Regions from separate parts of the Sporosarcina sp. P1 genome, predicted to be linked through region 2. Evidence: riboswitches for the same ligand, from Rfam matches in the RefSeq annotation. Region 2 holds a riboswitch; the other holds the start of a gene.
What was found. A riboswitch is a leader RNA that binds a small molecule or an ion and turns the genes downstream of it on or off. The one in region 2 is predicted to bind cobalamin.
Positions count from the first base shown of each region.

Region 1: linked by a shared signal. The riboswitch ahead of CSV73_RS06435 (ribonucleoside-diphosphate reductase subunit alpha) and the one ahead of CSV73_RS10475 (DUF4430 domain-containing protein) in region 2 are both predicted to bind cobalamin.

Region 1 covers NZ_PDYS01000004.1:59,849-64,268, forward strand. Annotated here, with positions in the region: gene CSV73_RS06435 (ribonucleoside-diphosphate reductase subunit alpha) at 1-2,187, opposite strand, end outside; cobalamin riboswitch at 2,347-2,522, opposite strand; gene CSV73_RS06440 (alanine/glycine:cation symporter family protein) at 3,011-4,420, opposite strand, start outside.
Region 2 covers NZ_PDYS01000009.1:98,298-102,717, forward strand. Annotated here, with positions in the region: gene CSV73_RS10470 (prenyltransferase/squalene oxidase repeat-containing protein) at 1-200, opposite strand, end outside; gene CSV73_RS10475 (DUF4430 domain-containing protein) at 219-2,282, opposite strand; cobalamin riboswitch at 2,437-2,574, opposite strand; gene CSV73_RS10480 (hypothetical protein) at 3,121-3,459, shown strand; gene CSV73_RS10485 (hypothetical protein) at 3,475-3,690, shown strand; gene CSV73_RS10490 (ArsR/SmtB family transcription factor) at 4,253-4,420, shown strand, end outside.

The sequences.
Region 1 (4,420 bases), on a different contig from region 2:
TGCAGTTGAACGCATATAGTACGTGGTTTTCATGCCGGATTTCCATGCCTGCAAGTGCAAATCCAAAATAACAGATGCGCGGATGGAGTTCGGTACATAAATATTGAATGAAATTGACTGATCGATGTGTTGCTGACGCGCGGCGTTTTGCTTGATAGACCAGCGCTGATCGACGATGTAAGCAGAACGACGGTAAATGTCATACGTATTATGATCTAGATCCGGTGCAATAACCGGTAATTTATAGTCTTTCTTCTCTTCATGGTAGAACGGTTTGAATACTGGGTCGATTGACGCTGTTGAACCTGCGATAACCGAAGTTGAACTGTTTGGTGCGACTGCCATCAAGTAGCCGTTCCGCATACCGTTCATTGCCACATCCATGCGCAGTTCACGCCATTTATTCGAATCGTATTCGCGTTGCTCGAAGTATTCGCCCGTTTGCCAATCCGAACCATCGAACAATGGATATGCGCCTTTTTCTTTCGATAATTCCATTGAAGCTTTAATTGTCAAATACGCGATATTTTCATACAGCTCGTCTGCGAAATTCACCGCTTCATCCGATTCCCACTGAATATTTTTCAATGCGAGTAAATGGTGCCAGCCAAATGTGCCAAGTCCAATTCCACGGTAGCGCGCATTTGTGCGTTGTGCTTGTACAACTGGGATTTGGTTCTGATCAATGACGTTATCGAGCATACGCACTTGAATGCGGATCAAACGGTCTAGCACGTCTGCTGTAACCGCTCTTCCAAGGTTAATCGATGACAGGTTACATACAACGAAATCGCCTGGCTTCGTGCGTGTGACGACCATATCGTCTTCTAGTGTTACGGATTCATGTGTAGATGCTGACATATTTTGAAGTATTTCTGAGCACAAATTACTAGAATAAATCATGCCTTCATGCTTATTCGGGTTCATACGGTTTACTTCATCACGGTAGAACATGAATGGCGTTCCTGTCTCGAGCTGGCTACGTAGGATACGCTTCATGATTTCAATCGCTGAAACCGTCTCTCTGGATAAATCTTCATTGCGGACACATTCTTCATACTTCTCGCGGAATGTTCCTTTCCCTTTTGTTTCGTCATAGAAGTCTTCTAATGAATAGCCCATTTTCGTACGGACTTCATGTGGATCGAATAAATGCCAGTCTTCGCGGGACTCGACTTTCTCCATGAATAAGTCCGGCAAGCAAACGCCTGTGAAAATGTCATGTGCGCGCAAACGGTCATCACCGTTATTGAGCTTGAGATCAAGGAATGTGAAGATGTCTTGATGCCATACGTCAAGATAAACGGCTACAGCCCCTTGACGTTGACCGAGTTGGTCGACACTGACTGCTGTATTGTTCAGCTGTTTGATCCATGGGAGAACACCGCTTGATGCCCCTTCGAAGCCACGAATCGATGCACCGCGAGAACGAACTTTCCCCATATAGACACCGATTCCGCCGCCGAATTTCGACAAGTTCGCGATATCAGTGTTGCTGTTGTAGATCCCTTGTAAGGAATCATCCACTGTATCGATAAAGCAACTTGATAGCTGTCCGTGCATCTTGCCTGCATTCGATAATGTAGGTGTCGCAACGGTCATGTACAAGTTGCTCATCGCCCAATATGCTTCGCCGACTTTATGAATGCGGTCTACTGTTTCATCTTGCATTAACGTCATGGCGATGATTAACCAGCGCTCTTGTGGAAGCTCCACTGATTGTTTCTTAAAGTTTACGGTGACGTAACGGTCTACCAATGTTTTCAATCCGATATATGTGAATAAAAGGTCACGAGAAGGATCGAGTAGCTTGCCGATTTCCTGAAGCTCGTCTTGGCTGTATTTCTCTGTCAGAACAGGTGTATATAAACCTTGTTCCACCAAGCGTTCTACATTTTTCGCAAAATCGGTATACACATCCGCTCCACGCAATGCTTTTTGCTTTGCATAGACGTCGAATAAATAAATACGCGCAGCTACAAACGTCCAATACGTGGTCGCTTCATCAATACGGCTTAAAGACTCTAGCACCATCGCATTCGTCCACTCAGTTGCCGAGCTTGCCGGGTGACGCTCCTGGAATTTTTCGCTCGCTTCGATCAACGGTTCGATTTGTTTCTTGCCGAATTCCTCTTGTAAGTTTTCCATCAATAGATTAAGTCCCACAGCTTCTTGAATAATAGCCATTATATCCGCTCCCTTTAGTTAATTAGTTCGGTTATATACTAAATAAAAAAACTCCCAATAAAATCGGGAGTCGTCAATTGACGCTTAGTAGATAGCGGAAAGTTTTAGGCAGACTGAAAAAAGACTGCTTTGTGCTTTCACTCTCCAACCCCGAAGAATGTTTTGCTGAGATGACTGGCAGGTCTACTGGCTGGCACATCGCTCTTCCATCTTTCCTTCCCGCCGAAGCAGTGGTTTTACAAGATAGTCGTCCGTGCCCTCAGTTGCGGGGGCAGCTCCGTTCGTGGCGGATTCCCTTTTAAACGTGGTGGGTACCAATTCATCTAATTGCTGTTACACACTATATATAGTGTATTGATTCATATATAACCCTAACATGTTGTGTTCAAACATGCAAAACAAAAATCGAACCGATGTTCAGAATCCTTCTTCTGAACTACGATTCGACTTTTGTTATTCAGTATTTTATAGTATATCAAACTTTTTACTTCTTGACTAAATTGTTTGTGTGAACGTTTTAATTAGATAGTGAAATTAGTGAGGAGAAGGGATTTCCGCTACAGCAGGGGGACGCTTTCCGAAGGGCGTGGCCTGAGCCAAGCGAACAGCGAAGGGTTCGCTTTGCCGTATTTCTGTGTACTTTGCAGAAATTAAGGCACCTGGCCAGGGTCTCAGACTCACGCTGATCCTCCCGGAGTCGCCAACTGCTTACGCTACAATCCTACTTTCTAACGTAGACCACCTAGAAAATTCACTGTATTTATTAGTTCCAATTCAAAGTCTTAAGATCAAAATATAAAAAGCCCAATATTATCTATCAATATCACAAACGATCTTCTGCTCTTTCAGCTGTTTCTTCCCAACACTCTGCGCCTTTTAAATCAGGGATGCTAGCTGCTTTGAAGACGGGGTTCCTGCCCGCCTTTCGTTGTTTGGTGAAGTCGTCGAGTACTTTGAAGGCAATTTTGCCCAGGAGTAGTATAACGACTAAGTTAATGATGGCCATTAGTCCCATGAATAAGTCGGCCATGTCCCAGACGACTTGTACTTTTGCAACGGCTCCGAAGTAGACCATAGCGAGTACGAGAACTTGGTAGATTCGTTTCCACAAGACGTTAGCGTTGATAAATTCGATGTTCGTTTCGCCATAGTAGTAGTTACCGATGATGGAACTGAAGGCGAAGAACATGATCGCTACGGCGATGAAGTATGGTGCCCATGCGCCTACGTGTACTTCCATGGATGCTTGCGTCAATAAGATACCGTTTGTTTCGCCTGATTGGTACAAGCCGCCAAGTAAGATAATGAAGGCAGTTGCTGAACAGATGATGATGGTATCGAAAAATACGCCTAATGATTGTACGAGTCCTTGTTTTGCTGGGTGCGATACGTTCGCTGTAGCTGCTGCGTTTGGCACACTACCCATACCTGCTTCATTGGAGAACAGACCTCGGCGTACACCTTGCATCATAGCCATACCGATTCCGCCACCCATGATTTCTTTAATACCGAATGCGTGCTCGAAAATTAATGCAATCATCGCTGGAACTTCTGTAATGTTCAATATCACAATATACAATGCTACGATAATATAAAATGTTGCCATTATAGGTACGATAGTCTGCGTTACTTTAACAATACGCTGCACACCACCAAAGACAATTACTGCCGTCAGAGCAATGAGTCCAACTCCTACAGCCCAATGTGGAATGCCGAATACGTCTGTGAACGATTGACTGATTGTGTTCGATTGCACTGCGTTAAAGATGAATCCGAAACACATCGTCAGTAAAATCGCAAAGACAATACCAAGTTTCCGCCAGCCTAACGCTTTTTGCATATAATACGCCGGCCCTCCGCGGAAAGTATCGCCGTCTTTCACTTTATACACTTGCGCCAATGTACTTTCAATGAATGCAGTCGCCATACCGATTATAGCGATAACCCACATCCAGAATACCGCGCCGGGCCCACCGATTCCGATCGCAAGGGCTACCCCTGCTACGTTACCTGTCCCTACACGTGACGCGGCACTAATTGTAAATGCTTGGAATGGCGATACCCCGTCGTTGCTATCCTTCTTCTCAACAATCAGACGGAACATCTCACCAAATAAGCGTACTTGTACAAATTTCGTGCGAATTGAGAAATATAAACCTGTTGCCAATAAAAGTCCGATTAAAACATATGTCCAAATGAAATTATTCGCCGGCCCTACAAGCCAGTTGATTGC
Region 2 (4,420 bases):
TTACCCGCATGCGCAAGAAACGGTTTGCTTAGTAAGGGGGCAGACTCTGCGATCTTTTCATCTTGCTTTTTCCACGCAATAATTTGTTCAATTGTGTGCAACAGCGAATCTTCTTTTTCAGGTGTCGCGAGCGCAACGGACGGCCATAATACCGCCGTCATCATCACGATCGTCACTAGCCATGCATAGACATTTCTCATTCCGTCACTTCTCTTTCCTTACCATTCTTTATCCCAATTCGCATCACTTGTACCTGAACTGTCATGCCCACCAATATCTTTACCATAATGAAGGGTATAGCGAACTCTCACTACATCTCCATCGAGGAAATAAGCATCCGAAAATCCATAGTTCGGGTAATCGCCATTGACGCTGTACATCCAGCCAGAGCCGTTCGCGAAATCAAATTCACTTAAACTATCTGGTGAATAGGCATCCCGATTTGAAGTGGTAGACACTTTCTCGACTACTTCCCATAGATCATCGGGAATCGCTACATTGTTCAACATGCCCGGCTTACTGACGTCTCGCAAATAGAAACTGCTGTCGAGGTTTCCAGTTTTTCCATATGTGAAACCATTATTGCGCAGTAGCTGATCCAGAATATAGGAACCTCTTTGGCCTTGGTGTATATCCATCTTCGTCGGCTTGATGAGATAGGGAATTCCTAATACCGAAGCTTCTAGACTGATCGTTACTTGACCGATGACACCATCTTCTGCAGGTGCTACTGACGTGACCGTGAATGTTTCTGCCACTGTGCGCCCTTCATCGTCCCATACTTTGATCGTGACGGTATTTTGTCCCGTTCGCAATGTAAGTTTATAACTGGTTTTCACGCTGTCATCCCATGTGAACGGAATATTTTCTCCATTGACTTGCACTTGGACGTTTTTCCCTCGAATGCGTTCCCCTGATGCAGTTACCGGCCAGACATTGATCGTCTTGATGTCTCCTTTGACTTTCCTGCCTGATTTTAGATCGGTCACGAGTTTCGGTGCATCGGGATCTACTTGCGGGTTCCCGTTCTCATTCGGATCGTTATAAGTGATTGTATACTGCCGTTCCAATTGTTCGTCTTTATATTGTCCAACGAGTTTAATAATGTTCGTTCCATTGCTCAGCTGTACATGATAATTCGTACTATCCGATGATTTTACCAGTTGATCATTTACGGTAATGCGGAGTGGTACTTCTACTTCATTCGCTGTAGCTTTCGCATAGAATGAAAAATCTGCGCCATTAGCTTGTTGGTCTTTTAAGTCTGTTTTCAATGAAATAGCGATTTTTTCTTTCTCATAGATCACGGTATAGGTCTGGTCCGCTTTTTTCCCATGTCGTTGCGCGGTGAGCTTGAGCGTATTTTTCCCTTCAGCTAGTGTGGCTTTATACGCGCTGCCAGCCAGTGGCTTTAGTTCTTTGTTATTGACGAAGACCGTTAGTTTGGCATCTAGTTCACCTTGCGTGGCTGTTGCTGTGAATGTAAGAGATTCTTCATTCACGGTTTGATCTTTTAATTGCGTCGTAATGACGATATCGTGAGCATTCAGCATCACGCGATACGACTGACTGACGCGCAGTAGTTTGTTATTCGTTTGTTTATAGATTACTTGAAATTGAATATCGTTCGTGCCTTCCGTTAGCATGATGACACCTTGGTAGTCATCCAGTTTCTTGCCATTTAGCTTGACGTTCATTTCCTGGGGAATGAGTGTATCGTCCAGATGATTTACGTTGACGTTATATAATGGGCTGGTAACGGTTTCATTATTGGTGATGTTCGTAGTAAAGTAGCGATTTTGCTGATCCGCGATATCGACGATTTCGATGTCTGGCTTGGCATTTGGTTTTGGTTTACCTAGTGCCGGGGCTGTATTGCCGTCAGCAGGTGCGGTGTTTTTGTCGTTTGAATCCGGTTTCGCATCGGGTGTAGTAGTTCCCGGCTTGTCCATCGGCTTATTTTGCGGTTCCGGCTCAGGTTTTTGTTGATCGTGCGGCTGTTCTTGCGGTTCCTTTTGCGGCTTGTCCAGATTTGTCGGTTGTTGCGGGTTTTCTTGATCAGCATCATTTTCCATCGTTTGATTCGGTTCCGTATCAGAAGACCCACTTCCCCCGCTAGCTAACTTTAGCGTAGAAGCCACCACTTTTTCATTGAAATCAAATGGAGTCGTTTCTTCAGTAGAAGTCGCCGCATATGTAATTGTGCTAAATAGAAGTAAGACGATAAGGCTGTAATAGATATAATTTTTGTATTTCATGAATGCATTCTTCGTTTTTTTCATCCAACTCGTCCTTTCTTTACTTATAAAGGGATGTTGTGCACAGCGTTTTGAATTCAAAAAGTCCCCACCTCCTGAATGAGATGGGGACCATGTATGTTCAATAATTAAACTGCACAAATTGAATGATACACAAATCACCCTTTACCGGAAGGTGTCATGCTTACATACTTTGGCAAGTCTCCTGACTTAGGGGCAATTTTCCCATTACAGTGGCCGGACCGCTCAGGATTTTCACCTGATTCCTATTTACTCTTTGTTTACGGGACAAAGAACCAAAATACTCTATGTAACTGTTACTAAGCATATAGTTTTCGCGAGGTAAAATCAATAGACGGTGTAAGTTCATCGCGCTATTTTGTCTACACTGCAATCGCATCCTAACTTTACAGTGGTTGGAACTCGTTGATCTGCGCTACAGCCTGACGAATGTCCTATGGGCGAGCGGTGCACCCCACTTCGCTTCACTCGCAAAAGCCGTTCTTCGTTATGGCTCTCGGTGTAGCCGGCTGTAGCGAAGTTCAACTAAGTAAGTGCTTCAAACGTACTTCCCAAAACGCACCCGATTGAAGTGTAGTAAGTCTTACACAACAACTCCACACCTTAATTGAGTAAAAGTAAATCCTTCATTCTAGATTTTCTATTAACTTTTATACACCTACTAGTTGAAAATATGTTACCTCTTCATTTATATATATTTTATATTTATCCACTAAATTCCAAACGTCAGAATCCTAAATCAAATAAAGAGATGTACCCTCAGTCTTATGACTAACAATTTTTTAGCCGTAGCTGATATAGTATTAGGTGCTTCTGAACCTTCTCGAAATGGTTTCCGAGCATGGTTAGAACTAGAGGAAACCTAGATAATCTGAAAGAAGAAATAGTTGACTCACTTTCTCTTCAAACATATATTACCGCTACACCTTATTTGATCGCTAATAAAGCAGATCAGATTGGTAATAGTAGTAAACCGTTTTTAGAAATCGTTGAATTACAGCCCAATTATCTAGGCATGGTTCAGAAAAAGGAATTACTTGCGAAAACACTTTTAGAAGATAGAAGTATTTTTAAAATGCAAGATACTATGAACAACAAGGAAAGAGCGAGGCACGAAGGTTTTTATAATACTATTAATGTTCTATTTGAAAAAATCATTTCAATAATAAACGAAAAATAAAGGAGTTAATTGACAATGGATAAATTCAATAATTTTAATAAAGCCAAAGAAGAAGTCAATACGAAAGCACCTTTCACTAAGAGCAGTATTCCACCTAAAAAAATTAAAGAAACGAAAGAACAGATGTCAATAATGCTAACACCTACTCATAAGAGAAAGTTACGATCATTAGCAGACGATTCCGGCATGAGTGCCAGTGAACTAATTGCTTACTGGATCGACCAAAATTAATAATGGGTTTTTCTCTTTTAAATAAGGCTTCAAATTAGCGTTTAATGGAGGATTACCTACGAAATCTTTTCTAAATGCGTTACAGAGCGATTTAGAAACATGAAATATGTAGTGTTTATAGTGAAAACAGTCTACTTATCGAATAAGTAGGCTGTTTTTTGTGTCTTTAATAACCAAGAACCAAAAGAATAACTTGCAAGTTAAATAAATACTAATAATAAAGCCTGATTTCCCTTTTAAATGCTAGGGAAATCAGGCTTTTGATGTTCAACAATCGCGCCCTTTAGTTGAATAAGGTTAGACCTTAAAATTACTCGTTTCACTAAGTATTCCTTCCTTATCAAGCCTTTTGTAATTGTAAGGAATATGGCTTAATTTCTCGTATTTTTTCATTCCAAATTATATTTACGAAAGGATAAAATAAAAGCTGACCTTCCCTCGATTGAGGTATTGTCGGCTTTTATTTTATTTAAACAATTAACATACTTGCGTATATAAGCATATGCTTATATAATGTTGATGAATTCGAAAGTTTTCTAAGCACTCTGAGGAGGGATGATACATGAATACAACAGTAACGATTGATCTGCAACGAGCATCACAACTATTAAAATTGCTCGGAGATCCGACACGGTTGACGATGATGAAGTTACTCCAGTCACATGAATGTTGTGTATGTGAATTTGTTGAGATTTTCAAGATGAGTCAGCCCGCGATTAGCCAGCACTTA